DNA from 4 places in the Sporomusa aerivorans genome. Region 1 is predicted to be linked to each of the others. Evidence: riboswitches for the same ligand, from Rfam matches in the RefSeq annotation. Region 1 holds a riboswitch; each other region holds the start of a gene.
The links. A riboswitch is a leader RNA that binds a small molecule or an ion and turns the genes downstream of it on or off. The one in region 1 is predicted to bind lysine.
Positions count from the first base shown of each region.

Region 2: it holds a riboswitch for lysine, as region 1 does, so the genes downstream of both, SATMO3_RS03035 (YfcC family protein) here and SATMO3_RS05035 (DUF441 domain-containing protein) in region 1, are expected to answer to the same signal.
Region 3: it holds a riboswitch for lysine, as region 1 does, so the genes downstream of both, SATMO3_RS30470 (DUF441 domain-containing protein) here and SATMO3_RS05035 (DUF441 domain-containing protein) in region 1, are expected to answer to the same signal.
Region 4: it holds a riboswitch for lysine, as region 1 does, so the genes downstream of both, dapB (4-hydroxy-tetrahydrodipicolinate reductase) here and SATMO3_RS05035 (DUF441 domain-containing protein) in region 1, are expected to answer to the same signal.

Region 1 is NZ_CP156926.1:1,116,705-1,124,182, forward strand. Features, by position in the region: gene SATMO3_RS05020 (pyridoxal phosphate-dependent aminotransferase) at 1-652, shown strand, start outside; gene SATMO3_RS05025 (NAD(P)-dependent oxidoreductase) at 663-1,646, shown strand; gene SATMO3_RS05030 (phosphoglycerate dehydrogenase) at 1,823-2,779, shown strand; lysine riboswitch at 2,843-3,009, shown strand; gene SATMO3_RS05035 (DUF441 domain-containing protein) at 3,142-3,600, shown strand; gene SATMO3_RS05040 ((2Fe-2S)-binding protein) at 3,629-3,955, shown strand; gene SATMO3_RS05045 (NAD(P)/FAD-dependent oxidoreductase) at 3,945-5,015, shown strand; gene SATMO3_RS05050 ((2Fe-2S)-binding protein) at 5,079-5,420, shown strand; gene SATMO3_RS05055 (NAD(P)/FAD-dependent oxidoreductase) at 5,428-6,495, shown strand; gene SATMO3_RS05060 (hypothetical protein) at 6,514-7,287, shown strand; gene SATMO3_RS05065 (electron transfer flavoprotein subunit alpha/FixB family protein) at 7,302-7,478, shown strand, end outside.
Region 2 is NZ_CP156926.1:660,386-667,863, forward strand. Features, by position in the region: gene SATMO3_RS03015 (DUF5058 family protein) at 1-53, shown strand, start outside; gene SATMO3_RS03020 (hypothetical protein) at 77-757, shown strand; gene SATMO3_RS03025 (amidohydrolase family protein) at 750-2,369, shown strand; gene SATMO3_RS03030 (alanine racemase) at 2,431-3,546, shown strand; lysine riboswitch at 3,621-3,802, shown strand; gene SATMO3_RS03035 (YfcC family protein) at 3,963-5,366, shown strand; gene SATMO3_RS03040 (M20 family metallopeptidase) at 5,387-6,553, shown strand; gene SATMO3_RS03045 (hypothetical protein) at 7,264-7,478, shown strand, end outside.
Region 3 is NZ_CP156926.1:6,366,820-6,374,297, forward strand. Features, by position in the region: gene SATMO3_RS30460 (putative bifunctional diguanylate cyclase/phosphodiesterase) at 1-596, opposite strand, end outside; gene SATMO3_RS30465 (hypothetical protein) at 1,102-1,560, opposite strand; gene SATMO3_RS30470 (DUF441 domain-containing protein) at 1,972-2,430, opposite strand; lysine riboswitch at 2,588-2,757, opposite strand; gene SATMO3_RS30475 (phosphoglycerate dehydrogenase) at 2,818-3,774, opposite strand; gene SATMO3_RS30480 (2-hydroxyacid dehydrogenase) at 3,942-4,925, opposite strand; gene SATMO3_RS30485 (pyridoxal phosphate-dependent aminotransferase) at 4,936-6,129, opposite strand; gene SATMO3_RS30490 (FAD-dependent oxidoreductase) at 6,218-7,478, opposite strand, start outside.
Region 4 is NZ_CP156926.1:3,848,962-3,856,439, reverse strand. Features, by position in the region: gene SATMO3_RS18470 (glycosyl hydrolase family 18 protein) at 1-276, shown strand, start outside; gene SATMO3_RS18465 (N-acetylmuramoyl-L-alanine amidase) at 298-1,182, shown strand; gene SATMO3_RS18460 (M16 family metallopeptidase) at 1,320-2,573, shown strand; gene dut (dUTP diphosphatase) at 2,586-3,029, shown strand; gene SATMO3_RS18450 (hypothetical protein) at 3,114-3,434, shown strand; gene SATMO3_RS18445 (YlmC/YmxH family sporulation protein) at 3,443-3,718, shown strand; gene SATMO3_RS18440 (general stress protein) at 3,784-4,461, shown strand; lysine riboswitch at 4,590-4,763, shown strand; gene dapB (4-hydroxy-tetrahydrodipicolinate reductase) at 4,919-5,713, shown strand; gene SATMO3_RS18430 (aspartate-semialdehyde dehydrogenase) at 5,766-6,797, shown strand; gene dapG (aspartate kinase) at 6,811-7,478, shown strand, end outside.

The DNA.
Region 1 (7,478 bases):
GGGAGTCTGGTCGGAAGACCAACTAAAAACAGTGGCTGCACTGGCAACCGAGCGGGGGATTTGGCTGATCTGCGATGACGCTTATGACAATCTGGTGTATGAGGGATGCCGGGTATCGCCGGCTGGTTTTGCAGGGCTGCGGGAGCGAACCATACTGTGCGGCTCACTCTCTAAAACGTACGCAATGACAGGCTGGCGAATCGGCTATATTGCCGCCGCTGAACCGGTCATTAATGCCGCCATCCGGCTGCAGCAGAATATTATGCTGTCCTTGTGCAGTTTCGCACAGTATGGGGCTATGGCCGGACTTGCCGGTCCGCAGGATTGTGTGCGGACTATGGCCGGTGAATTCGCCCGCCGCCGTAATTTGGTGCTGGCAATGATCCATGACATCCCAGGCCTGCAGTTGGACGGATTTCCCGGCGGCGCGTTTTATGCTTTTCCCCGGATAACGCTGCCCAATATAACCTCCGCGCAGGTAGCCGATTACTTATTGGATCATGCGGGTGTTGCCGTAGTAGATGGCCTGGCCTTCGGTGAAAAAGGCAATGGCCACTTCCGGCTTTCCTACGCTGTGGCCTACGAAGATTGTCGTGAAGGCCTGGAACGAATTGCAGAAGCCATGAAAACGCTTGCGCAAAAATGCAGTTAGGGGAGAGAAAATGGCTATCGTAATAAGCGCCATGCCCAAGTGGCGATTTGACACATCACAGGTGGTACTGCCAAAAGACTGGGATATCCGGTTTATTACCCCGTCCAATGATGAAGAATTGATTATGGCCTGCAAGGAAGGCGAGTATTTGCTGGTGCCGGCCAGCAATCCGGCAATCAACGCCAACATCTTAAACAATATTACGCATATCAAATTGATTCAGAGTGTGGGTGCGGGTTTTGACCGTATTGATACACATACAGCGGCCGCTTTAAAAATCCCGGTGGCCAATGTGCCGGGGCAGAACGCCAAATCAGTGGCTGAATTCACGGTTGGCATGATGATTGCGCTGCAGCGGCAGATCGTCGTGGCAGACGGGGAAGTAAAAGCCGGCAGGTATGGCGAGGTGCGGAGAACTTTATTTCAGCAGGGGCTGCGGGAAATAGAAGGCAGTAAGATCGGGCTGGTTGGTCTAGGCTCCATCGGCCGGCATGCAGCTAAAATTTTACATGTTTTAGGCGCTGCCGTCAGTTACTATGATAGCAGACGCCAGCCACTGGCTGACGAGGAGCAATTGCAGATAACCTTTAGCCCTTTGGATGCTTTGCTGGCACAAAGTGATATCGTAAGCCTGCATGTGCCGCTTACTGATGCAACGCGCGGCCTTATCGGCCGCCGGGAACTCGAACTCATGTCTCCCGGCAGCCTGCTGATTAATACCGCGCGCGGCGAAGTAATCAATCAGCAGGCCTTAGCGGAGCTTTTGGAATCCGGGCACATTGGCGGAGCCGCAATCGATGTTTTTGCGCCGGAGCCGCCCGGTCCGGAAAATCCGCTGCTGAATCTTTCAGCGCCTGCTAGGAAGCGGTTGGTGGTCACCCCGCATATAGCAGGGGTTACCGTACTTACAATGAGCAAAATGCTGCAGGCCGCCCTGGAGAACCTTGCAAGAGCGATGCGAGGCGAGCCGCCGCAGAATGTAATAAACAGGTAAAAGCCAGAGTCAAGCCAAAGCGCCTGGACGGCGCCTTGGGCCTAGTGAAGAAGGAATCTGACCCTATTCGACTTAGTGAAAGTATCCTTAGTCTGGTATGTCAAGCTGTTACAGCCTGTTGGCGGCAGCAAGATACACCGGAACGATACTATGCGAGAGCGAAGGGATTGGATAGTATGAAAACAGTATTAATCACATCAAAAGAATTTGGCAGCCAGATCGATATAGAGCACAGGAGAAATCTGGAACAGTATTTCTTTGAAAACGGCTGGCAGATTATGTGGAATGCAACAGAAGCGGCAATGACTGCCGGAGATATCATTCAGCTTAATGCCCGGCAATTGCTTGACGCCATTTTGGTGTATTCCAGCTCTGATGAAATTAGCCGGGAAGTTTTCAAGCATTGCCGGAATTTGAAAGTGGTTTCGCGGCATGGCGTAGGTATTGAAAACATCGATGTCAGCGCAGCGCAGCAAGCAGGGGTGCAAATAAAAACAACCGATAAAATGCCTGGCTATGAGACGGTGGCCGATTTAACGTTCGCCTTAATGCTGTCTTTGGCCAGGAAGGTGCCGCAGATTGACTCCAACCTAAGAAAAAATGGCTGGTATCGCCCGATAAGCAGTGATGTTTGGGGTAAGACACTGGGGATATTCGGTTTGGGGCGCATTGGCAAAGCCGTTGCCAGACGGGCTAAAGGTTTTGATATGAGAATCCTGGTGAATACGCGGCATCCGGATGAAGCCTTTGTTACAGCACACGGTCTTTCCCTGTGCACTAAAGAAGAGCTGTTGGCCGAATCGGATTTTGTCAGTCTGCATTGTGCATTAACCGCAGAAACGAAACATATGATTGGCGCGCCGGAGTTCGGGTTAATGAAACCCAGCGCATATTTGATTAACACCGCCCGGGCCGGTCTGGTATGTCAGCGTGAGCTTCTGGCCGCGCTGAAAAGTAAAAAAATTGCCGGTGCGGCGGTTGATGTATTCGAGCAGGAGCCTGCGGTAAATGACCCTATTATTACAGAGGATCTGGATAATGTAGTAGCTACTGCGCATGTGGGTTCTTACACAGTGGAGTCTTTACGCCGGATGGACTTTCTGGTAGTGCAAAACATTGTGGCAGCAGGATAATGGCGGGTAATTAGTATTTAGTATTGCAGGTTTGTTTTAAAAGCAATTGAGAATCTAGCAAATCGGTATGGTAGAGGCGCGAGTCGCAATAGTACTTGCAGGGAACTGGCTGTAATGAACTGCGGGGAAAGGGCGGATCGCCGAAGTGCCGGGAACTGCCAGTTTCCGGCACTGGGGTCGTACTCAACAGGTACGGCACTGTCATCTTCGGATGGTGAGCTATCGCACTTGGGGTAAGACTTCCCTCTTCACTATGCCGGTAGCCCCTAGTACATGGTGGCTGCCGCTTTTTCTTTGGCGGGCGGAATGCTCTTGATTTACACACCGGGAATGACTAAATCTTACTGCATAGGATGTGAAATATGAGCTGGGACAATATGCCGCTACTAATCATTCTTGTGCTGGCAGTTATCGGTAACAACCAATCGGTATCCCTGGCTGTCGCGGGACTTCTGCTTATAAAACTGATGGGTTGCACAGTCTGGTTTCCTTATATAGAGAATCATGGCCTCAATGCCGGGATCATCATTTTGACCATGGCCGTGCTGACCCCCCTGGCTCAAGGCCGTGTATCTGCAGGCGATATGCTGGTAGCCTTCAAAACACAGCCAGGCCTGATCGCTATTATTGTCGGCATATTTGTGTCCTGGCTGGCAACACAAGGCGTATATTTTCTGAAGGCATCACCGGAAGCCACGACATCCCTGATTGTCGGTACCATTGTCGGCGTTTGTTTTTTGCAGGGGCTGGCGGTTGGACCGCTGATTGCCGGCGGCATAGTTGCCATTATCATGAATTTGTTGAACCTGTTTACTCAGTAGTTTGAGTTGGTACAGAGGAGGGAAGCGGATGGATATTCAGCAGCAAACTATATTTGGCGAGCGTGTGCCGGGCAGACCTGTTACCATCTATTTTGAGGGTATCAGGCTGTCCGCCAGGGAAGGTCAAACCGTAGCTTCGGCTTTAATGGCACATGGTTTCTATGCCTTCGGCCACAGCCGGAATTTATCGCAGGCCCGGGGACTTTACTGCGGCAACGGGCGCTGCCAGAGCTGTCTTGTTACCATTGACGGGATAGAACATGTGAAGAGTTGCAGCACTCTGGTCCGGGAGGGCATGATGATTACCAAATATGCCGGTGATCCGGACGTCAGGAGAGAGATGCATGAAAACTGATGTATTAATAATCGGCGGCGGGCTGGCCGGGCTTGCTGCGGCTCACGAAGTGGCGGCAAACGGTTATTCCGCAATTATTGCCGATGAAAGCTGGAGCCTTGGCGGTCAGCTTAGACAGCAAACGCAGACAATTCCTGATATGCCTGTTCCTTATGCCGGACTCAGCGGCTGTCAACTGGCGCAGACACTGGCAGAGCGGTTACAATACCTGCCTGTTCAAAGCCTGCTGCAGCATGACGTGATTGGCGTATATGCCGACAACAGTGTGGGCGTTGCCTGCGGCGGTCGGATGGAAAAGATCACTCCCGGCTGTATTATTATCGCTACCGGAGCTGCGGAGTCAGCTCTGCCGTTTCGTGGTTGGACGCTGCCGGGCATCATGACCATTGGGGCAGCACAGATCCTCATGAACCGTGAACGAATCTATCCGGGGAAAAAGGCTGTGGTGCTCGGTTCCAGCGACATGACCCTGGAGATTATCTGCCAAATGCGCAAGCTTGGCATCGAGGTAGTCGCGCTGGCCGAACCATCTGCGGCGCTTGTTGCGACCGATGAGACTATTCTCCAGGCCTTCCGGGCGAGTGGCATACCGGTCCTGCTGCACTCGCAGCCAATAGCCGCAACCGGCGGCAGCCGGGTGGAGGAAATAATTCTGACTTCCGGTGCAACCCGGAGGGATACCAGGTATGAGGTAGATCTTGTCTGTCTTGACGGCGGCAGGCATCCGGTACTTGAGACCATTTCTGCTTTAAATTGCCGGCTGGCCTTTCGCAAAGAACTGGGGGGCTGGCTGCCCTGCTATTCCGCCAGTCTGGAGACCTCTATAAGCGGCATTTTTGTCGCAGGACAAACGGCAGGAATAACCTCCCAGGCCGGAGTATACCGGACTGGTGCCATTGCCGGTCTCGGTGCCGTCAGTTATCTTAAGCAGAATACAGCAGAAAATACAGCAGAAGCGCATTCAGCCGCCAAACAAGCACACTGGGATGGCTTGATGACATTGGAATCAGCCAGGTATCCGGCTCGCTGGCAGGCACGAATGGCTCATATCGGCATTTGATCCGGCAATGAGTATGACGGTGGCATAACCGCAGACACCCAACAAGAAGGAGGGGCACAAAACTTGGATAATTTGACAATCGTTTGCCGGTGTGAGGAATTGACGGCGGAAGATATAGCAAACGCCGTTGCGCAAGGGGCGGAAACCTTTGATGATGTGAAAAGGCTGACCCGGGCCGGCATGGGCCTTTGTCAGGGTAAAACCTGCCGGCTGATTATAGCAGAATTAATCGCGCAGTATCGGGGAAAATCAGTAGACGAAATTCCTGTGCCACGGCAGAGAATGCCGCTCCGCCCCATTACGGTAGGCAGCTTGGCAGCGCACCATACCGGCGGTTCGACGACAAGATCGCTGCTGGCGGAGTCGACTTCGCATCCTACCACACAGGAAGGGCAGGCGAAGTAAGTTGAGAATGGAGTATGATACGATTATTATCGGCGGTGGTGTCATTGGGAGCGGGATTGCTTATCACCTTTCCGAGGTGCAACCCGATGGAATTTTAGTCCTGGATAAAGAATTCCCTTTAAACGGAACCTCCGGTTCAACGCAGGGGTGGGTGTGGGTACAGAGCAAGGTTCCCTCCTGGTATGGGGAACTGTCGATGTTCAGCGCCGATCTCTACGAGTTCCTGCCCCGCAGGATTGGTGATATTGAGTACAAACGTACCGGCGGCATAGGTCCCTTTTTTACGGAAGAGGAGCGGGAACTGGCCAAACGTCTGGCTGAGCTGCAGGCAGAAGTGGGGATACAGATTGATATTCTCAGCCGGGATGAAACCCTGGCGCTTGAACCGGCCTTGTCCCCTGAGATACTGGGCGCCACGTACTGCAGCATCGACGGCAACGTAAATCCCATGCGTCTCGTGGAACAGTATATGCGAGCGGCCAAAAAGAATGGTGTAACCTATGAATACTCTAATCCGGTTACCGGGATTGAAAAGAAACAAGGGTCTTACCTGGTGACAGCCCGGCGTGGCAGTTATTGCTGCAAAAAATTGATTCTGAGCGCAGGTGTGTGGACCAGCGACATAGGAAAAATGCTGGGGCTTGACATCCCTGTATATCCCGTGCGGGGACAAATTATTGTCACTGAGCCGGTGGCTCCCCTGTTCAAACACACGTTGTCGTCCATGCGGCAGGCAAGCAACGGAGAGGTGTTGATCGGTTACACCAAAGAATATGCCGGTTTTGACCGGAGCACCACGCTGGATGTCATGGAAGAAACTGCCAATTTTGGAGTTAAGGTTGTGCCGGTTCTGGCCAAAGCCAAAGTTGTGCGCAGTTTTGCCGGCTTACGGGTTATGCCTGAGGATGAAATTCCCATCATCGGCCATATTCCAGGTTTTGAGAATCTCTATATTGCCGTAATGCATAGCGGCGTTACCTTATCGCCCCTGGCCGGGGCCATTGTAACGGAACTAATCACCGAGGGCGAATCGTCCATACCCATTGACCGTTGCAGTATCACGCGTTTTGCCTAGCAAGAGGAGGAAAAAGAAATGGACATTCTCGTATGTATAAAACAAACCTTTGATTCAGAAGCCAAGATTGCGCTCACCGTCAATGGCCAAATTGATGCTGGCGGCATTCATCTTGTTATCAATCCGTATGATGAATATGCCATCGAAGAGGCAGTGCGGCTTAAAGAAAAGTTTGGCGGTGAAGTTACCGTTCTCACCATCGGCGGCAGCCGGGCCCAGGACGCACTCCGGACGGCGCTGGCCATGGGGGGCGATAAAGGCCTGCTGATCGATGCTCCGGAGCTTATGGCTGCCGACGAGTGGGTTGTCGCCGAAATCCTGGCGAAAGCCGCGTCCACGCTGTCTTATGATTTGATTCTGGCCGGGCGGGTGGCTATCGATGACGGTTCAGCCCAGGTAGCGGTCCGGCTGGCGGAAAAGCTAGCCATTCCTGCGGCTGCCAGCGTGGTTAAGCTAAGTATCAGCGAGAAGACAGCGACTGTTATCAGGGAGATTGACGGTGGTACCGAGGAACTGGAAATCCGTCTACCTGCGGTACTGACTGCCCAAAAAGGCCTTAACGAACCGCGCTATCCGTCGGCAATGAGCATCATGAAAGCCAAAAAGAAAGAAATAAGAACACTCAGTTTGGCCGACCTGGGACTTGATGTAAAAGACCTGTTGCCCAAAATGAACATTGAGAGGTACATGCTGGCCGAGCCGCGTCAAACCGGGCGGAAACTGGCAGGCGATATACCGCAGGCGGTAGGAGAGTTAATTCATATTTTACAAACCGACGTTAAGGTGTTGTGAAGGGAGTGCTAATTTTGTCAAAAGGTATCATGGTTTTTGTAGAACAAAGTCAGGGAAATATCCGTAAAACATCGTTAGAGCTCTTAAGTCAGGCCAGTGTGATTGCCGGTCAGGCGGGCGAAGCAGTGACTGCCGTCATTTTAGGCCAGAATATCGAAAATCTGGCGGATGAGGCGATACAATACGGTGCG
Region 2 (7,478 bases), 460 kb from region 1:
CTCTTGGTATTTCTATGATCGCAGGGATGATGTTAGCAACGGTAATATCATAAAATTTGGGCCAAGGAGAGGTAGCATGAATAATGACAAGTTTGCTTTAAATGCACGGTTGATAAAAATCGGAGCTGTGACATTGAGTGCGGGCATTATTGCGAATTTTGCTCCGGTAATCTATTTATGGATAGCATATGGAGAAATACCGCCATTTGAGGATATTTTGAAAATATGGACAGTAGCACTTGTAACTTTTGGTGTTTCATGGGTAGTTCAACCACTTACTTTTTTTAGTATGTTGGGAACAAGTGGTTCATACATCGGCTGGTTAGCAGGCAGCGTTGCGGATTTAAGGTGCCCGGCAGTTACTATGGCTCAGAAGGTTTCTGGATATGAGGCTGGTACACCGGAAGGTGATGTTATCTCGACGATTGGTATTGCGGGATCTGTACTGTTATCTGTATCAGTAATTACTATCTTTACCATTATCGGTGCGAATATTATTGATATTCTGCCGGCCTTTATCAAAGAATCCTTCAAAGTAATTTTACCAGCGGTATTTGGTGCAGTTTATGTGGAGTTGGCCAGCAAGCACTTAAAATTGGGTGCAGCCACTATTTTAGTAGCATTGGGTTTTAGCTTTTTGGCGATTAAACTCGGAGTTCCCGGATGGATCCTTAATATAGCTATCATCGGCGCAGGGATTGTGATTGCTAGAATCCAATATTTAAGTGAAGCAAAAAGGAGTGGGACAAATGTTTGATCTGAAAATTACGAATGGATTAATCATTGATGGAAGTGGTAAAGCTGCTTTTGCGGGCGACATTGGAATAGTGAAGGATAAGATTACAGCAATCGGGAATTTGAATGACCAGGATAGCGTAGAAACAGTAAATGCCAATGGCAATATGGTAGCACCCGGATTCATTGATATGCATACTCACTCGGATTTATCATTTAAATATGATAGACGAGCTAACAGCAAGCTCCACAGTGGCGTAACTACTGAGGTCATTGGCAATTGCGGAATTTGTGTAGCACCAGTTCGGGAAGAAAATAGACAGCTTTTAATTGACTACTTGGGGACTAGACTTATTGGGTCTATTCCGGTTAACCTGGAGTTGCCTTGGACAAGTTTTAAAGAATATTTAGCCTGGTTTGACGAAAATCCTCCATCTATCAATCTTGCACCGCTTTTGGGCCAGGGTGCTGTGCGAATTGCCGTTATGGGCTTTGCAAAAGGAATGCCAAATGCCGCAGAATTAAAGGACATGCAGCAGATTACCGATACAGCAATGTCGGAAGGAGCTTTAGGATTAAGTTCCGGTTTGGTATATCTTCCCGGCGAATATTCTTCAAAGGAAGAAATTGCTGAATTATGTAAGGTAATGGTTCCTTATCAAGGATTTTATTCTACCCATATGCGCACTGAAAGTGATGGCATTATGGATGCAATTGATGAAGCTCTTTGGATAGGTGGAACAGCAGGAGTTCCTGTTCATATTTCGCATTTAAAACTTTTAAGTCAGAATATGCTGGGAAAAACAGATTTGGTATTAGAACGTATGGCGCAAGCAGAGCGTTCCGGTATTGAAGTCTCGTACGATATTTATCCGTATACTGCAGGCTTAACTTCGCTTTCCGCTTGCTTACCTCCTTGGATTTTTGAAGGGGGAGTTGCGAAAATGATTGAACGGTTACAAGATAAAAGTATTCGTAGCAGAATACGCAAGGAAATTGCAGAGGGGTTGCCTGGCTGGCAAAATTTTGTTAAATCTGCAGGTGGTTGGGGAAAATTCTTTGTATCATCTGTACGTAGCGAAGAGAATAAACATCTTGAGGGAAAATTTATCCCAGAGATTGGCGAAATGCAAGGGAAAGATCCCTATGATGCAGCTTTTGATTTGCTTATCGCAGAAAACGGCCGGGTTCAGATGAATTACTACGCTATGCTGGAGGAAGATGTAATGACCTTCCTACAACAACCTCGAGCTATGATTGGATCAGATGCTATGAGCTTATCTGCAGAGGGAACTCTCTCTTTTGGCAAGCCGCATCCTCGGGCATTTGGCACTCCAACAAGACTTTTAGGAAGATACGTACGGGAAAAGAAAATTCTTTCTTTTGAAGAGGCAGTTAAGAAAATGACTAGTTTGCCTGCTAAGCGATTGGGGCTTAAGGCTAGAGGTCTTATTAAGGAAGACTATTACGCTGATATTGTTATTTTCAATCCCGATACGGTGCAGGATAAGGCAACTTATACAGATCCTAAGCAATATTCTCAAGGTATTGAGAATGTTATTGTAAATGGACAAGTTGTAGTAAATCATGGATTGCAGAAGGATGTATATGCAGGAAAAGTTCTAGGTAGATAATAAAAAAAGGTGAAGTCTAAAATGGCTTCACCTTTTTTGTAAAAATCGGAGGTACTATGGTATGAAAAGAATAAACCAGCTTACTACACCTAGCTTTTTGGTTGATTTGGATAAGATGGAACAAAATATTAACGATACGGCTGAATTATGCAAAATTAATAGAAAATTGCTCTGCCCTATGGTAAAGACGCATAAAAGCATTGAGATTGCCAACCTGCAAAAAGCTCATGGAGCCACAGGTTTTTTAGTTGGAACGCTTGATGAAGCAGAGAAATTGGTTCAGCATGGTTTTAAAGATATTATACTCGCCTATCCTGTTGCGGCAGCAGAAAATATTGAAAGAGTTATTGAGCTTGTTAAAAAAGCGCATATTACTGCAAGCTTTGATGGAATTGATGCGGCTATGCAAATGCAAAAGTTACTCATAAAGGAAAAGTTGACCGTAGACTATCTAATTATTATTGACTGTGGTTTACACCGATTTGGGGTTAAGCCGGATAAAGCTGTGGATTTAGCAAAAGAGCTAAGTGAATTATCCACCTTAACATTTAAGGGTGTTTCCACACATCCAGGACATGTATATGGAATCAATAATCTATCTGATATTGAAAGAGTTGCCCAAGAAGAAATAGAAGCTTTGGAAATGGCAAAAGATTGTTTAGTTGCAGCGGGCTTTGTCGTGGAAATAGTTGCTACCGGTAGTACGCCAACGCTGCAATTTGCTGTGCAAAATAAAACAGTTACTACCCTAAGACCAGGAAATTATATTTTCTATGATGCGATTCAAGTCGCCTTAGGTATAGCTCCAATCGAAAGGTGTGCGCTGACGGTACTGGCAACAATTATTGCTAATCCAAGTGAAAATATTTTTATTATAGATGCGGGAAGTAAATGCTTTGGTTTAGACAAGGGAGCGCACAGTGCTTCACTGGTAAGTGGATACGGTATTGTAAAAAAACATCCTGAACTGATTGTGGAAGGATTATCGGAAGAAGTCGGTAAGATTAGAGCGACTCAACAGACTAGTTTAAAAGTCGGTGATAAGATTGAAATTATTCCCAATCATGCATGTGCTGCTGTGAATATGTCAAGCTTTTTGTTAGGACATCGACAGGGATTTGTTGAAAAAATGATAGATATTGATGCAAGAGGTGGTACAAATCGGAAGCCTTGGTAGAACCATCCCCTTGAGGTGCCCCAACAGATTATTGACACCTGCTTTTATGTAGTGTAAAATTAATACAATTTGATAGTTTGTATAGAGGTGCGGGATATTATCAGTACTCACGGCTAGTTGGCAGACGTTGAACCGTGATGAAAGGAATACCCGCCGAAGCAAAAGTTATGCCAAGAACCTTTGCTGGTCTCGTATTGAACAAATACCAGACTGTCACTCGGTAAGAGATCTTTCCGGGTGAAGCGCTATATCACATGCAGGAAGTATAACTTTTTGCCCGCAAGCAGTTGTGAAAGCGTTCACACTGCTTTTTTGTTTTTTTCTGGTCCTATGAAAAATAACCAAGGCGAACATTACCTTGATTAATATATATCCCGCCGCTTGCGGGAAGGGTTATCGGAAGAGGAGGATACTAAATGCAAAAAAAAGCAGAAACATTCCGCGTTCCACACACATTTGCAATCATTTTTACGATCATTTTGTTAGTTGCGGCAGCTACCTGGATTCTTCCCGGTGGTGAATTTGACCGGGAAAAAAACAAGGCTGGAAAAACAACGGTTGTAGCCAATACCTACCATCCGGTTGAAAGTAAACCCCAAGGCATTAAAGAAGTATTCATGTCTCCGCTGAAGGGTATGGAAAAAGCGGCCAATATTGCCGGATTTATTTTGATTGTCGGCGGTGCCTTTGCTGTTATCCAAAAAACTGGTGCCATTGATGCTGGTATTATGAAAATGATTCGCCTACTAAAAGGTAAGGAAATATTATTAATTCCTATAACTATGACTATGTTCTCGGCAGGTGGCGCTATCTTCGGCATGTCTGAGGAAACCATCCCCTTTGTCGGCATATTTGTACCCATGGCGCTCTTAATGGGCTATGACCGGATAACCGGGATGTGCATACCTTATGTGGCTGCCACAACCGGCTTTGCCGGTGCTATGCTTAACCCCTTTACAGTAGGCATAGCGCAAAGCTTTTCCGAGCTTCCCGCTTTCTCGGGCATAGAATACCGAACTGGCATTTGGGTGGCAAGTACCGTCTTAGCCATATCTTTTGTCATGTGGTATGCCCGCCGGATTAAGAGAAACCCCGAACTAAGCCCAACGTATGAAGAGGATAAAGCTGCCAGAGCCAGCCTGCAGCACCTTAAAGAAAGTAACGCCACCCTTACCACCGGTCAGCAATTAGTGCTTACCTTGCTTGTAGCCGGGATGGCGCTGATCGTCTTAGGGGTATTGAAATGGGAATGGTACATTGATGAAATTGCCGCTGTCTTCTTGGGCATGGGAATTTTCGCTGGAATATTTGCCAAAATGAGTACTAATGATATTGCGGATGCCTTCGTTGTTGGCGCAAAAGACATGGTAAGCACAGCCATCTTAGTTGGCTTGGCCCGTGCCATCGTCGTGCTGGCTTCTGACGCAAAGATTATTGACACCATTTTAAATACTCTGGCTGCGCCATTAGCTGGTCTGCCGACTTTGGTTTCAGCATATGCAATGTTGATAGTTCAAATAATTATAAATTTCTTCGTAACTTCCGGTACCGGCCAAGCAGCACTGACAATCCCCATCATGGCTTCTTTAGGCGATTTAGTTGGTATAACCCGTCAAACTACCGTACTTATTTATCAGTTTGGCAACGGTTTCAGTGATATGATTTTCCCCACTTCCAGTGTACTTATTGGTTGCTTGGGCATGGCCGGCATTCCTTGGTCAAAATGGGCCCGCTGGGTACTGCCGCTGCAGATTGCTTTTTTTGTTTTGTGTGTAATTGCTATCACGCCAGCAGTACTGATGAAATGGGGTCCGTTCTAAAAATATAAGGAGATGTAGCAATGAAGAACTTAATTAACGACCAACTTGACCAGTTACAGGAGGTACTGTTCGCCCTTAGTGACTCAATCGGTCAAAACCCGGAGTTGGGTATGGTAGAATATCAATCTGCCGCTAAGCTGACCGGCTTGTTGGCTGAACATGGTTTTACCGTTGAAATGAATATTTGTAGTTATGAGACAGCATTTAAGGCTGTCTATAACTCCGGCAAGGCCGGTCCTACGGTTGCCTTTCTCGCCGAATATGACGCATTACCGGAAATTGGTCACGGCTGCGGTCATAATATGATCGGCGTCATGGCGGCAAGTGCGGGAATTGGCCTAAGCAAAGTTTTGGCCGATATTGGCGGCCGGGTAATTATCCTGGGAACACCTGCGGAAGAAACAATGGGTGCTAAAGTAGCAATGGCTAACCAAGGTGTTTTAGCCGATGTTGATGCAGCCATACTGGTTCATCCCCACAGTAAGACCCACGCCAGCGGCATATCCCTGGCTATGGATGCCCTGCAGTTTGAGTTTAAAGGACAAACCAGCCATGCTGCTGCGGCACCGGAAAAAGGCATCAATGCATTGGATGCTGTCATTCAGACCTTTAATGCTATAAACGCACTGCGCCAGCACGTCACATCTGATGTGCGAATCCACGGTATTATTAGCAAGGGCGGAGTAGCAGCCAATGTCGTTCCCGATCATGCGGTGGCCCAATTTTACGTCAGGGCAAAAAGACGTAGGGCACTGGCAGAAGTAGCAGAAAAGGTAAAGAACTGCGCCCGGGCCGCAGCACTGGCTACCGGCGCTGAATTAACCATCAGTAACTATGAACTTTCCTATGATGATATGAATACCAATCAAAAGCTGTCTGAAGCCTTTAGCGCCAATCTTCTGGCAGTAGGCGAAGCCCAAGTTAATCCGCCGCCTGAAAGCTTTGGCTCGATTGATATGGGCAATGTCAGCTATGTTGCACCGGCCATTCATCCTTATATCGGCATTGGCGATGAAACACTGGTAGGACATACCGTAGAAATGGCAGCAGCCACCTTTACACCTGCCGCACATCAGGCATTGTTGCGTGGAGCTAAAGCTATGGCCTTAACTGGTTATGATTTAATTACCAATGCCGGCTTGCTGGCGGAAATCAAGGCAGAGTTTGAGCAGAGTTTGAAAAAATAGCCTTTAAGCAATTGAAAACAATGTAATGCTAACTTTTCACCCGGTCTGCCGTCCCCTTGAGTCTCGAAACATAAAAAGCCCGGCAAGGGTAGCTTGGCGTACTTGATACGCCGAACTATTCCTGCGGGCTTTTTATTGCTTAGCGCCATGTTATCCAGTTCGCCCAGGTCGCTGGGGCATCCTTTTGATGCGTCGTGCAGTCCTTGGTGTTTTCCCAGCTAAAGACTCAAGGGAAAGACTCAAGGGGACGGTTCTCTTGATGCAATGCGAATACCTGATTAGACAGGAGTGCTTTCAATATGGCATATTTAGATATGAAAAAGTTATTTTACAAGTTAAAAGATCAGATAGGTGAGTTGAATTTTATAAATTTAGCATCAGGAGAACCGTCCCTGTGATGCACGAATAAAGGGTTTAGATGTTAAAAAAGGAAATTTATAATTGTGAAAGATCAACAGCGATTCAAATATGTGAGAAATAGTGGATACGAGAATTGAGACTACAATTATCAGGTTATTTTATCAAGCAGCTTGTTCTTGTTGCGCTAGGGAAGCATCACGGGGACGGTTCGTCTGCAAAAGATCATATTGGATTAGAGAGTATGTGTTGGTACTTAGTGTTCAAAGATAAATAACACTCTTTAGCATCAGGAGAACCGTCCCCGCGAATCTAAGTAAAGGTAAAAAAAAAAACGGAAGGATGATGTACCGATGAAAAAAGTGTTAATGCTAACCTTAGTCCTGTTGTTGGCATTCTCCAATCTAGTTTTTGCCGCGCCCAGTGAGTCGGAAGTTATAGCTTCATTTAAGAGCTATGTGGACAAGGAAGTCAAAAAGGCATTGGTTAGCTATGAAACGAATAATCGGATGATTTTTATAGTCAATAGGAAACAACCACCTTATTGGCTAGAACCGCCATTTTGGCG
Region 3 (7,478 bases), 1.2 Mb from region 1:
AGCGCACCGTTACCTTCTGCCGTTGAATACACAACAGCGCTCTTAAGATATTCTTCAAGATAATACCGGTTAGGGAAACCGGTTAAGAAGTCATGCGTCTCCATATATTTCATTTGCTGTTCAGCCCTTTTCCGCTCCGATATATCCCGGATAATGCTAAGCAGCACACGCTCGTCGCCAATATATGTTCCTTGCGAGCTTACTTCAACCGGTAGAATTCCGCCATCCTTACACCGGTGAATTGTTTCAAATAAAATCCCCTGTTTTTCGGCCAGTTCCATCTGCATTGCGATTTGTTTATTTGTACTCTGGATTCTTAAATCGCTGATAGTCATTGAAAATAATTCTTCCCGGGTATATCTATACGCCCGGAGCGCTGCCTCATTTGCTTCGATAATCCTTCCGTCCATGTTAATAAACAACATAATATCCTTGGCATTTTCCGCCAGTATTTTGTATTTCTCCAGTTGTTTGCCGGCATTCACCAGTTCATCTATCTGCTCCCGATATTTCTCAAGCACAGCGCGGGTTTGCTTCTTATGCTTAATGTAGGTACGAAGATAATTCGCCAAAACGTGCGGCCGATGATTAATCACGAACAATCTCCGCGGATTAGCCTTAACGGGGCCGCACTGTGCCGGCTTAATCGCCTTCGGCGGTATATTCCATTCTTTATATTTCTTAAACCTGCCAGGCCTATAGTTCATCGCTACCACACTTTCTGCCACTACATTTCAAAAATTTTAGCAAATTTATTATCTGTTTTTGGCAAAATAATCGTTATATCAACAAAATGACTATATAAAATTCAGCCTGATATGACATGTTTATTTCCTATTTGACTTTATTCGATTTACTTTCTCCTATAATTATTACATAAAATTACCATTTCCAACGCGCATACATAATGCTCTTATCCGCATAAATGATATTGATTCTATATATCAAAAATTCAATGCAAATAATGTTCCTACATCATTATTTCTGCTTTCACCCCACCGGCGAACGGGTTTAGAAAACACGCTTCGCCAAAATAAAGAAAGAGCCGCTCTGAAACAAATGTCTCAACGCGAACTCTCTACTTTTGCCGGTTAACTGGATTCAATTTTTTAATGCGCTCTTCTGGCCGTCAAGATAATCGCAAATAGCCACAAACTCTCTGATATCGGTAATCTTCTGCAAATCCCTCAGGTCAAAGATAATGTCTGAATACTTATGCTTAATAAACTCCATATCATGCAGTTCACATTCAACAAATCCATCCCGCCAACTATGGACATACGGTATGAAGTCATCCCAATTACGCTCGAAATATTTTACCTTGGCAAAACACAACTGGTATATATAGAATATGACTCTTATAACTGAGGATTTTTTCAAAAATTTGTGGCTGAAAAAGATCTTCTGCGGATATTTTCCCTTAGGCCTTTCCCAGTACAAATCAGAGTTGCTGTGAAGATTGTATTTGCGAAGCACTTTAACCGTTTCGTCGGCTAACTCTGCCATTAATACCTCATCCCTCATATTGCCATCGAGTACCTTTAATAATTGATAATCCAACGGCCGAACCTCCCTGCTGATCGTTCAGGCGTAAACATTAGAGCAGTGAATAGGAACAGGAAAATAAGATCAATTCCTATGATAATAAGCTTATTCCACAAATTGATACTTTACTCCTTGCGGTTATCGAATTAATTTTCATATACTATCGATATATTTTATATCAAGCTATTGCTTTGCGCACAGCGTAAACGCCTGAAAGCTTAAAACCGGTTTAAAATAAAAAAACACGGCTTGCGCCGAGCTTGTGGCAAAACATAAGCTATGTTGCCTGCATATTAAAAAGAATTTATACTTTCTTTCCATATAAAAATAACGGCAGGGCTTACAAGCTTCGAAGCCTTGCCGTCCATGCAAAACTTGGGCGCAATCGGGTATCCGTTTGCCAAAAACGGCATATCAGTTGCCAAATCACTGTTTAAATGAATTCAATGCATTAATTATCATGGCTACGAAGCCGCCTGCAATAAGCGGACCAACCGCCAAACCGTGCAAAAAGCATACTCCGCCGATTGTACCGACAATCAAAGCAGTCGTAGCCTCCGGCGATGCTTTCAAAAAATGCATGCCCTGCGTTGCCACCCAGGAAACAAATATCCCGATGACAATAGCAATCAGACCTGACTGGGTTTTGAAAGCTGACATCATTTCGCCCAGGGATATCCGACCTTGCGCCAACGGCGTCAGCACCGCCATTGTCATTATGGTTATACCAATATTCAATCCATGAGTTTCGATACTTGGAAACCAGGCTGTCAATCCCAGCAGCTTTATCAGCAGCAGCACCAAAGCAGCCAGGGCTACCGACTGATTGTCGCCAATAACTGCCAGTACGAGAATGATTAATAGCGGCATATTTTCCCAGTTCATATTTCCACATCCTAAATCGTGTAAGATTCTCCATATTAAGATGAGTTTTTTGCCTTCTTTTCATCCAGCGCGGCAGATTAAACGCCGGCAGATAAAAGAAAAAAGGCAGCCACTATCTACTTAGGGGCTACCGGCATAGTGAAGAGGAGTCTTCCCCCAGTGCGATAGCTCACCATCCGAAGATGACAGTGCCGTACCTGTTAGATACGGCCCCAGTGGCGGGAATTGGCCGTTCCCGCCACTTCGGCAATCCGCCCTTTCCTTTACAGATCGTCACTTAGCCAGCTCCCTGTAAGTACTATTGCATCTCGCGCCTCTACCATACCGATTTATTTCGCTAATCAAGTTGTTAAATCCCTGCTTGACTGGTTAATTTTTTTGATTGACCTACACTGCTTCCACAATATTCGCCGCCACCAGAAAGTCCATCCGCCGGAGAGAGTCCACCGTATAGGAGCCAACATGCGTGGTTGCCACTACATTATCGAGATCTTCCGCGATTAGGGGGTCATTTACGGCCGGCTCGGTTTCGAATACATCAATGGCTGCGCCGGCAATTGCTTTGCTTCTGAGCGCGCTTAGCAGATCACCCTGGTTTACCAGTCCGGCCCGGGCGGTGTTTATCAAATAAGCGCCTGGTTTCATCAGGGCAAACTCCCTGGCGCCAATCATATGCTTTGTTTCGTGACTTAGCATACAATGCAGGCTGACAAAATCGGCTTCGGCCAGCAGCTGCTCTTTGGAACACAAGGTTATGCCGTTTGCTGCTACAAAGGCATCATCAGGATGCCGCGTGCTGGCCAAAATTTTCATATCAAAGCCTTTGGCCCGTTTGGCGACGGCTTTGCCAATGCGTCCCAGCCCGAATATACCAAGCGTCTTGCCCCAAACATCGCTGCTGACCGGGCGATACCAGCCGCTTTTTCGCAAAGTGGCATCAATCTGCGGCACCTTCCTGGCCAGCGACAGCAGCAACGCAAAGGTTAGATCCGCAACCGTCTCATAGCCAGGAGTCTTTGCCGTTGTTTTAATTGCCACGCCTGCTTGGCGGGCTGCCGCGGCATCAATATTCTCGACACCCACCCCATGCCGGGATACCACTTTCAGATTCCGGCATTCTTTAAAAACCTCGTGGTTAATTTCATCCGAGCTGGAATAAACCAAAATGGCATCAAGCTTATGCCTGGCATCCTGCTGAATGATGTCTCTGGCACTCATGGCCGCGCCTGCCGAATTCCACACAATCTGCCAGCCGTTTTCGGCAAAATATTGCTCCAGGCTCTTTCTATGCTGAATATCGATTTGGCTGCCAAATTCTCTAGATGTGATCAATACTGTTTTCAAGATATCCAATCCTTTCCGCTCTCGCATAGTATCATTCCGGTATGCAGGCATTCTAAATGCGCCTGCATATCAAATTCAGGATACTTTCAACAAGTCGAACAGGGTCAGATTCCATCTTCACTATACCTATATACCTAAACCGTCGCCAATGTCTCTGACTTGGATTTTCACAGGTTTACAATATTCACCGGCGGCTGGCCATTTATGGCTCTCGCTATATTATCCAGACTCGCCAGCAGCATCTTGCGCATAGCCTCCACCGTAACGCCCCCGATATGCGGTGTAACCAGCAGCCGGTCCTTAGCCGCCGGCGAAAGGCTCAATAACGGATTTACCGGCGCCGGCGGCTCCGGTGCAAAAACATCGATAGCCGCACCGCTTATGCGTCCGGCTTCCAGCACCTGCGTCAATGCCGCCTGATCCACAATTTCGCCGCGCGCCGTATTAATCAGAATACTGCCGGAAGACATAAGCGCAAGCTCCCGTTGGCCGATGAGACCGCGCGTAGCCGCATTGAGCGGCACATGCAGACTTACAACATCGCTTTGTGCAAGCAAAGCCTCTAAAGGCTTGTAGCTTACCTGGCACTCGGCCTCTATTTCCGGCGGCTGCCGCCTGCGGCTGTAATAACTTACGTTCGCGCCCAAAATAGTTAGGATTTTCGCTACCTGCCGGCCAATTGAACCTAAGCCGATCACTCCGGCTTTACTGCCTTCTATTTCGCTTAGCCCCCGGGTAAACAAAACTTCTCGTATCTCCTGATACCTGCCGGCCTTTACCTCCCGGTCCGCCAACAGAAGCCGCCGTTTAAGCGCAATAATCAGGCCAATGGTGAATTCGGCCACCGCTTTGGCATTTGTCCCCGGAACATTAGCCACCGGAATATGTAACGCTGCCGCCGCCTGCGTATCAATACGGTCAAAGCCGGCGCCTACGCTCTGGATCAATTTGATATGGGTAATATTGCGAAGAACATGAGCGTTAATTTCCGGAACGCTGGCCGGAACCAGCAAGAATTCGGCCTCCTGACAGGCCAGAATCAATTCCTCGTCGGTGGACGGATTAATAAACCTGACGTCCCAGTCTTCAGGCACAGCAACCTGCGACGCAGCAAACCGCCACCTTGGCATGGCACTAATTACTACCGTCATATCCGTCCCCCTAACTATTTTTTTGCACAAGCATTTTCATCGCACCGGCAATACGTTCCAGCCCTTCACGGCAATCTTCATAGGATACGGCGTAGGACAGGCGAAAATGGCCGTTGCCGTGCTCACCGAAAGCCAGGCCGTCGACTACCGCAACCCCGGCATTGTCTAATAAGTAGTCCGCTACCTGCGCCGAGGTCATACCAGGCAGAGTAATGCGGGGAAAAACGTAGAATGCTCCCTGGGGGTTTCCTTCCAAGACAACGCCGGGAATTTGCCGGACCATGTCCAGCACCAGTAGCCGGCGGCGGGCAAATTCTTGGGACATAGCCTGTATGCAGTCCTGGGAACCCGTAAGTCCGGCCACTGCTCCATGCTGGGCAAAGGTGCAGAGTGACAGCATAATATTCTGCTGCAGCCGGATGGCAGCGCCAATGACCGGCTCAACCGCTGCAATATAGCCAATGCGCCAGCCTGTCATGGCATAAGTTTTTGACAGGGAACCACACAGTATCGTCCGTTCGCGCATGCCCGGAAATCCGGCGGGCGACAGCCGGCAGCCTTCATAGACCAAATTATCGTAGGCGTCATCGCATACTAACCATAGCCCATGTTCGCCGGCAAAACGGGCTACTGCCCGCAGTTGTTCTTCCGCCCAAACACCGCCTGTTGGATTATGGGGAGAATTCACTACGATTGCCTTAGTCCTGGGCGATAACGTTTTTTTAACGGCCTCCCAATCGTACCCGTAATTTTGCGTTGGCTTGAGTCCAATCTTAACAGGAACACCGCCCGCCAGCCCCACTGCCAGGGGGAACGGGCCAAAACACGGATCGGGCAGGATTACTTCATCCCCTTCATTCAATATGCTCATAAAGCTTAGGTACAAAGCTTCCTGTCCCCCGGCAGTAATTATGATTTCGCTCTCAGGGCTATACGTCAGGTTTTTATCGGCTTTAAGCCTGCCCGCAAGGGCTTCCCGCAAGGCCGGTATCCCGCTGTTTGGCGCATAATGAACCAAACCTTTGTCTAACGCCTGTTTCGCCGCCGCTTTAATGTGGGCCGGCGTATCAAAATCCGGACGGCCAATTTCGAAGTGAATTACCTTTTTACCTTGCGCCTCTAACTGATTGGCTTTTTCAAAGACTTTGCGGATTCCTGCGAAAGCAATCCCGTCCAGTCGCTTGGCCACTGTTACCTGTTCCATAGACAATCCCCTTCCCATATTGGCTAACCAATGCGCTAACGACATCCCCGGCTTATGGCAGCATGAACATCACACTATTACCTGCTGCTTAAGACTGGCTCAGCCGCTTTGCAAAAATCCCCCCCATATTGGTCTGGGTGACTTTTTTCTTAATTTCATCAATATTGGTACTGTAAAGCTGTTTCTGTTTCATGTGTTCAAAGAATACTGAACCGGAAAAGGTGTATTTCTTAGTTAATCCTTCTTTAGTCTGCATCTGTTCATTCACATAACGAATAGCCTCGCCGCAGGCCAGTTCGGGGGAAATTGTGATTGGTTCCAGTCCCAGGGCACATCTTGCCGCATTGTGTCCGGCCAGCGTGCCGGTCACAATGGCCTCGGTATGGCCAACCAGCAAGCCGGCTTTTTCGCCGGCGCAAAAAACGTTTTTCAGCCCCTTTACCTGTAAGGCATTGTCTCTGGGCAGCATACCGAAATAACGCATAGAGTTGCCGATACCGCCAGCATAGGGATCTTCAAAGCGGGCATCAGCGCAGCCGGGTATCTGGCGCAGCAAAGCAAGGGGATAATAGGCCGACATGAGTTTGGCGTGGCCGGTATCCAGCAAAACAATGTTCTCGGCAAACTCCTTCAGTGCGTACTGCTGGCAGGCCTTCTGCCCAAGCGACTCCAGGCTCTTTTGCAAATGAGGCGGCACGGCAATAACACATACTCCTGTTCTGTCGAGTTCTTCCTTAACCTCCGGCGCAAGCGAATCCTTGTGGAGTTTGCAGGACCCGCTCATGGCTCCTAACGTACCATCGGCCTTTTCACCGATAATTTCCTTTACCCCCGCCTTGGCGGCAATACTGAGACGGGGACCAAAGGTCGGACACCGGTAAATACACATGGCGCAGCCATTGCCGTACTTCATGCAGTTACCCTGGGGCCCGGCGGTGCCTGATGCATCTACAAAGCCGTCAGCCCAGGCCTCGATTTCCCCGTCGCTATGCAGCACACTGGCAATTACGCCGGTCATCCGGCCCTCTGCCACGCTTGCATCCTTAATGCGGGCCATTAGATGAATTTTTACGCCAGCCTGCAACAATGCACTGCGTACCGCAGGTTCAATGGCTGATACATCATATAAACTGACATGCTTATGACCGGGAAATTCAATATTCTTATGCCGGGAGTTTGCATCACAGATTTGAAACAGCTCCCCGCCCCCCATGGCAATCAATTCCTCGGTAGCGGTAAACCGGCCGTTATTGCGCATAATCCCGCCAACCAGGCCGGTACCCAGCAACATGTCCGCCCGTTCAAACAGTTCCACCTCACAACCGGTGTTGCGCGCTGCTAGCGCAGCA
Region 4 (7,478 bases), 2.7 Mb from region 1:
GCCAATGGCACTCAATCTCTGGAGTATAAACAGATAATGGAGTTAGCTCAGCGATATGGCCAAAGCGTAGAGTGGGATGATGCCTCTCAATCTCCCTACTTTAGTTATACCACTGCCGAAGGCATCGCCCATACCGTTTGGTTCGAGAACAGTGAAAGCTTGAAACATAAGCTGACGCTGATGGCTAAATATGATATTGCTGGTGCTGCCATGTGGAAACTTGGCGAAGAAGATCCGGCTTCCTGGCCGGTTTTTCGGGACAAGTTTGGCAAGTAAAAAAGATTCAGGAGGTTTATTGTGTATAACAAAAAGATTATGACAATAGCCATGCTTTGTATTTTAGTGCTTAATATATTTGGAACCGTACCGGTTGCTCAGGCGGCTCCTTTAGATAATGTGATCAATACGCTGGGCGCATCGACTGTTCCCTCAACCGATGGAAGCTCCGGCGGTTCGAATGTAATAAGCAATCTTTTCAGTTTCCTGTTTGATAAAATTCTTGGACCTATCCTGAACATCTTTGGCGGTGATAAAGCAACAACATCACCGGAGAACCCGGTTAAAGTGACCCCGTTGCCGCCTTCTTCAGGTGGTGGAACAGGTGTTATCAACAGCGACGTATTACGCGGTAAAGTTATTGTTGTAGACCCCGGTCATGGCGGGAGCAACCCAGGCGCAACAGACAATGGTACCCGGGAAGCCGATAATAACTTGGCTGTGAGTCTCAAGCTGAAAGAAAAATTGACAAAAGCGGGCGCAAAAGTAGTAATGACCCGGGAAACAGACCGGACAGTGGCGCCGGAAGGCAGTACTCTCGGCCAGGAATTGGAAGCCCGGGTAGATATTGCTGAGGCCAACAATGCAGATATCTTTGTTAGTGTCCATTCCAATTCAAACCCTGATCCTTCGCTTTACGGAGCCATGACTTTCTTTTCAAGCGGCAAATCGTCACAGCTGGCGCTTGCAGTTCAAGATAGTATAATTAAAGAAACCAATGCAAATGATAAAGGCACTTCTTCCGCTACTTTCTACGTGCTGCGCAATACCAGCATGCCAAGTATTTTAGTGGAAATGGGCTTTGTGAGCAATCCCGGCGAGGCGCGCCAATTGCAGGACGACAGCTATCGCAATAAGATAGCGCAGGGGATTTTTAGCGGGATAGTTAAATATTTCAATAAGTAACTTATATTTGTTGAAAAACAGAGATAAACGTTCATACGAATATCTCTGTTTTTTTCTGTAGCAAATTTAGGTATAATAAGGAATATACTTATCTTGACAACTGTAATTTCATGATATGACGATGTAAAGGAGAAATTATGTACCAAAAATCAGTACTATCAAACGGAATTCGCGTTATTTCTGAAACCATTCCTTATGTTAAGTCCGTAACTTTGGGGGTGTGGATTGCCACCGGCTCACGTTTTGAAGAAACACATAACCACGGCGTTTCTCATTTTATTGAACATTTGATGTTTAAAGGAACTGCCAGGCGTACGGCCAAAGATATTGCCGAAACGGTGGATGCCGTTGGCGGCCAGCTTAATGCATTTACTGCCAAAGAGTGCACTTGTTATTATTTAAAAGTCTTAGACGCGCATGCTGACCTAGCTATGGATATATTAAGCGACATGCTGCTATTTTCCAAGTTTTTGCCTGAAGATATTGAACGCGAACGGCAGGTGGTGCTTGAGGAAGTCCACATGTACGAAGATTCTCCGGATGAGTTGGTTCACGATATTCACCTTGATAATATTTGGCCTAACCATCCTCTGGGAAGAAACATTTTGGGGACAATTCCTTCTATTGAGAAGTTTAATCAGGATTTAGTGAAAGAATATTACCAGGACTTTTATACTCCCGATAATATTGTAATTGCTGCGGCCGGCAATATCGCTCATGAAGAACTGGTCAAACTGGCAACCTGTTATTTTAGTAAATTGCCTGGCAAGAGAAAGAATGTAGCAATAGCTCCCCCGGCTTTTTATCAAGCACGGACCATAGTCAGTAAAGATATTGAGCAAGTACACGTTTGCTTGGGAACGGCAAGTGTACCGCAGGATCATCCGGATATTTATCCTGTCCATATTATGAATAATATTTTAGGCGGCGGGATCAGTTCAAGATTGTTTCAAAGTATCAGGGAAGAAAAAGGACTGGCATACTCAATTTACTCCTATCAAAATAATTACAAAGATTCGGGTTTGCTTACTATCTATGCCGGTACACGCCCCAACAATATAAATCAGGTTTTGGATTTGATTATGGAGAATTTGCGCGAGCTTAAGACCAAAGGAATCAGTGAGCAAGAACTTATTAAATCCAAAGAGCAGATCAAGGGGAGCCTGCTTCTTGGACTGGAGAGCTCCAGCAGCCGGATGTCCCGTATTGGCAAAATGGAAATAACATTAGGAAAATTTGTTTCCTTAGATGAAGTTGTACGAAAAATTGACAGAGTGACATTGCGCGATGTGAATCAAATGCTTGAGCAGATGTTTACCGCGGAAAAAATGTGCTTAACGGCTTTAGGTCCTGTTGATGCTGCAAATATTAACGCAAATCTTACTATCTAGAAGGGAGCTTGTATGGGTAGAGGTTTTGAAATAGTAAGCAAGTATAAGGATTTGGATATAGTTTTGCCGAAACGAAAGACTCAGTTAAGCGCTGGGTATGATATAAGTGCGGCTAAGGACGCTATTGTGCAGCCGGGAAAGGTTGTCTTAGTTGAGACCGGAATCAAAGCCTATATGGAACCGGATGAATACTTAGGCATTCATATCCGTTCCGGGCTGGCTGTAAAACACGGGCTAAGCTTAATTAACGGTCAAGGTATAATTGATGCCGACTATTACAATAATCCGGATAACGAGGGTCATATTTTAATTGCTGTAATAAATCATGGTAGTGAGCCAGTCGTAATTTCGCAAGGCTCTAGAATAGCACAGGGGATATTTTATAAATATTTAAAAGCCGACGCTGACTTTGTTGAGGGAGTTCGCGCGGGGGGCTTGGGGAGTACTGGCCTATAACTTTTGGAATGTTTCATTGGTGTTTGATCATAACTTAAACTAATTAGCCATATACATTGGTAGAAGCACTAGAGGGGGACTACCATGTATACCTGGGCCTTATTAATTTTAATTATTCTCGTTATAATGGGTTCGGTTTGGCTGCGCATTTGTCATTTGCGGGCGTCGGTAGACAGTTTGCCCCAAGTTGAACCCAAGCCTTCGCCATTTTCCAACGCTGTCCAGGATTTGGTAGCGACTGCGGGGGGAGTTTATCTCTCCCTGGTAATGATTGTTTCCTTTTTAAAGCTTGACTTACCGGAACGGATTACCGTTACTTTCCTTTCCTTTGATCCTTTGGCGATGACGGCTATAGGGGTAGCCGTCATTCAACCGGTTTTTACTAAACTATTTAGTGGTAAGTAGGTGAGGATATGCGATTAAGTGAAATGTCAGGCAAAGAAGTTATTAATCTGGGAGATGGCGCGCGTTTAGGAAATATTGCGGACTGCGAGGTTACTTTCGATAGCCGGACCGGGGTTATCGGCGGGCTTATTCTGCCCAAAAGGAGAGCGTTATTAAATCTGCTAGCTGACAATCAGATTTCCGTTATACCCTGGCAAGCTATTAAACGGATTGGGGATGAGGTTGTCATTGTTGATTTAAATAATGCCTACGATCGTTTTTATTCTACCTTTAGCGGGGAATAAAAAGCTTGAAGCTGGTTCAACCTAACAGTAGGTTGCATATGAATCTATTGTTAGGAGGTATTACTATGGCCACAACAAATAACAACAGTGGGAATCAACTTTCAGGAAATGCCGCTGCCAATCAGGCAACGAACCAAACCGCAGGACAATCCGGCAATGCCTTGGTGACTAGCTATACAAGCGCAAGCGCTCAATCTAATACTTCGAGTACTTCAAGTCAACAAGGCGCAAGTGGCGGTACACAAGGCGGCGGTTCCGGAGTTAAAAGCGTAATCGGTGTATTTGATTCGCGCGAAAGTGCTGAACAGGCTGTTAATTCTCTCAGAACACAAGGCTTTACGACTGAGGAAATTAATATTGTTTCTAAAAATCAAAAGAAACAAAGGCAGCAAGGCAGCGATTATTTCGAAGATGATATCACAGACGGCGCATTAACAGGAGGAACGTTAGGCGGTATTGGCGGTTTGCTTTTGGGAGCTGGTGCTTTGGCTATTCCGGGAGTAGGCCCTATCGTTGCTGCCGGCCCGATTGCCGCTGCCTTAAGCGGAGCTGTAGCAGGCGGGATTGCCGGCGGTTTGATTGACTGGGGAATTCCGGCTGAAGCGGGCAGAAGGTATGAACAGCATGTAGCTGAGGGAGGAATTTTGGCTGTAATACGTTCTGATGCCGCAAAAGCGAACCAAGCGGCCCAAATTCTCCGGCAAAGCGGAGCCAAAGACGTCGAAACTCACGCAATGCGTTAAAGAACCGGGGACTTCCCCGGTTTCTTTTTCTAAGTATTATAAAGTATACACAGATGTTAATATTTATTGACAATGTTGGAACCTTTGGTATAAAATGTGTATAAAATGAATAAGCAACATCCTGTACGGGATGAAGTAGAGGTGCGGAAGCCAAGAGTACTTTCAGGGAGAGCGGCGTCAATGAACTGAAGGAAAGGGGCAACTGCCGAAGTAAGGGAAGATTGCCGAATTTTCCTTTACTGGTCTTACATCAAATAGGTTTAAGACTGTCACCATTATTTTGGTGGAGCGCTATCTCATCTGGTCGGTGAAAGTATATTTATATATATATTTTCCTATGGTCAGATTACGCTGTCTGTGGCAGCCGGTGAGAGATGCGCTCACTGGCTGTTTTGTATTTATAGCTTTGCCCAAAAAAAATGGAAAAACTGATTATTTAACAGGAGGTGTATAGCGCTTGATTAGAGTGATGGTTTGTGGTGCTTACGGAAAAATGGGCCGGGAAGTATTGCGCGCAGTTCATAAAGATCAACAGCTAAGCATTGTGGGTGCAGTTGATATCAATTCAGACTTTGCTGATGTTGGCGATATTATTGGCGCTGGGAAAACAGGTGTAACAGTAGGAAATGATTTGGCTACTGTTATCAGTGAAACAAAGCCGCAGGTCATGGTGGATTTTACGAAGCCGGAAGCAGTTATGAATAACATCCGCATCGCCAGCAAACATGGTGTATGCCCGGTTGTAGGCACTACCGGTCTAACTGACGAGGACCTAAATGAGATTCGTGAACTATGTACAGTTAACAAGGTTAATGCAATTATTTCACCTAATTTCTCGATAGGTGCTATTCTTATGATGAAACTGGCGCAGGAAGCGGCCAAGTATTTACCCCATGTAGAGATAATTGAAATGCACCATGATCAAAAACTGGACGCTCCGTCCGGTACAGCGCTGCGAACCGCCGAATTGATTGCCAATGTAAGAGGTGAGATGCGGCAGGGCCACCCTCAGGAAGTTGAGAAGTTAGAGGGTTCACGTGGCGGAGATTTAGCCGGTATCCGTTTGCACAGCATTCGCTTGCCTGGATATGTTGCCCATCAGGAAGTTATTTTCGGCGGTTTAGGACAAACGCTTACCATCCGTCATGACTCTATATCACGGGAGTCGTTCATGCCCGGGGTGGTATTGGCCTGTAAAAAAGTACTTACTGTTGACGGTCTAATTGTTGGTCTTGAACATATAATGGGCTAAAGTACGGCAAAGAAGTAAAAGATAATGTAAAGGATCTGGAGGCGTTTTTGTAATGAAAAAATATAATGTTGCAATTTTGGGGGCAACTGGAGCTGTTGGCCAAGAATTTCTTAAACTTATCGAAGAACGCAATTTTCCGTTTAATGAGTTAAAACTGTTGGCTTCGGAACGATCGGCAGGCAAAACTATTGAATTTATGGGAAAAAGTTACATAGTTGAGGAAGCTACGCCTGCTTCTTTTGAGAATGTGCAGATTGCCCTGTTTGCCGGCGGTTCGATTAGTAAAACTCTGGCGCCTGAAGCGGCTAAACGCGGGGCCGTCGTCATTGATAATTCAAGTGCGTTCCGTATGGACCCGGAAGTACCCCTCATCGTCCCCGAAGTAAATCCCGAGGCCATTAAAAATCACAAAGGGATTATTGCGAATCCTAATTGTTCAACTATTATAATGGTAATGGCATTAAAGCCTATTTATGATGCTGTTAAAATAAAACGGATTGTTGTTTCGACCTATCAGGCAGTGTCAGGAGCAGGTAAAGAAGCTATCGACGAACTAACAGATCAAGTTAAGGCAACTATAGAGGGGCGCGCAGTGGAAGCTAACATTTTGCCTAGCGCCAGCCTGCCGAAACATTATCAAATCGCCTTCAACCTGTTGCCGCATATTGACGTGTTTGTTGAGGATGACTATACCAAAGAAGAAATGAAAATGGTACACGAAACCCATAAAATATTGAATGACTATACTATTGGCATCACCTCGACGACCGTTCGCGTACCTGTGTTCCGCAGCCATTCCGAGTCGGTAAATATTGAATTAGAGGGGCCGCTGTCACCGGCGGAGGCTAAACACCTGCTGGCTAAATTTCCCGGTGTTATTGTACAGGATAATCCGGCTGAAATGCTGTATCCCATGCCTTTATATACTTCCGATCGTAATGAAGTATTTGTCGGCCGTATCCGTGCAGATAAAACTGTGCCTTATGGATTGAACATGTGGGTGGTGGGGGATCAAATTCGCAAAGGTGCAGCCCTTAATGCTGTACAGATTGCCGAGTATATGATCGAGCATAATTTAATTTGAGGTGTAAAAAAAAATGCGAGTAATTGTCCAGAAGTTCGGGGGGACGTCGGTGGCGTCGCCCGAAGTGCGGGAATTGGTAATGCGCAAGATTGCAAAAGCGCGGGACCAAGGCTTTAATCCGGTTGTTGTAGTGTCGGCAATGGGGCGGCAGGGCGCTCCCTATGCCACTGATACCCTGATTGGCGTAGCAAGGACGGCCTACAAAAATATTGCTGCGCGCGAGCTTGACCAGATTATGTACTGTGGTGAAATGATTTCGGCGGTAGTTATGGCCGGTACACTGCAGGCCGCTGGGATGGATGCTGTTATGCTTACCGGCGGGCATGCCGGTATTATAACAGATGCCAATTTTACAGACGCCCGCATATTAAAATGCGACCCAACACGTCTTATCAGTCTCCTGAAACAGAGAAAAGTTCCTGTTGTCTGCGGATTTCAGGGTATGACAGCTGAAAATGAATTTACTACATTGGGGCGGGGCGGTAGCGATACCACTGCAGCCGCGTTAGGGGCGGCACTAAATGCCGAAATGGTTGAGATATACACAGATGTAGATGGAATTATGACAGCAGACCCGAGAATTGTGAATAATGCAAAAATACTTGACTGCATAAGCTACGGTGAAGTTTGCCAACTGGCACACCAGGGGGCCAAGGTTATTCATCCCCGAGCTGTGGAAAT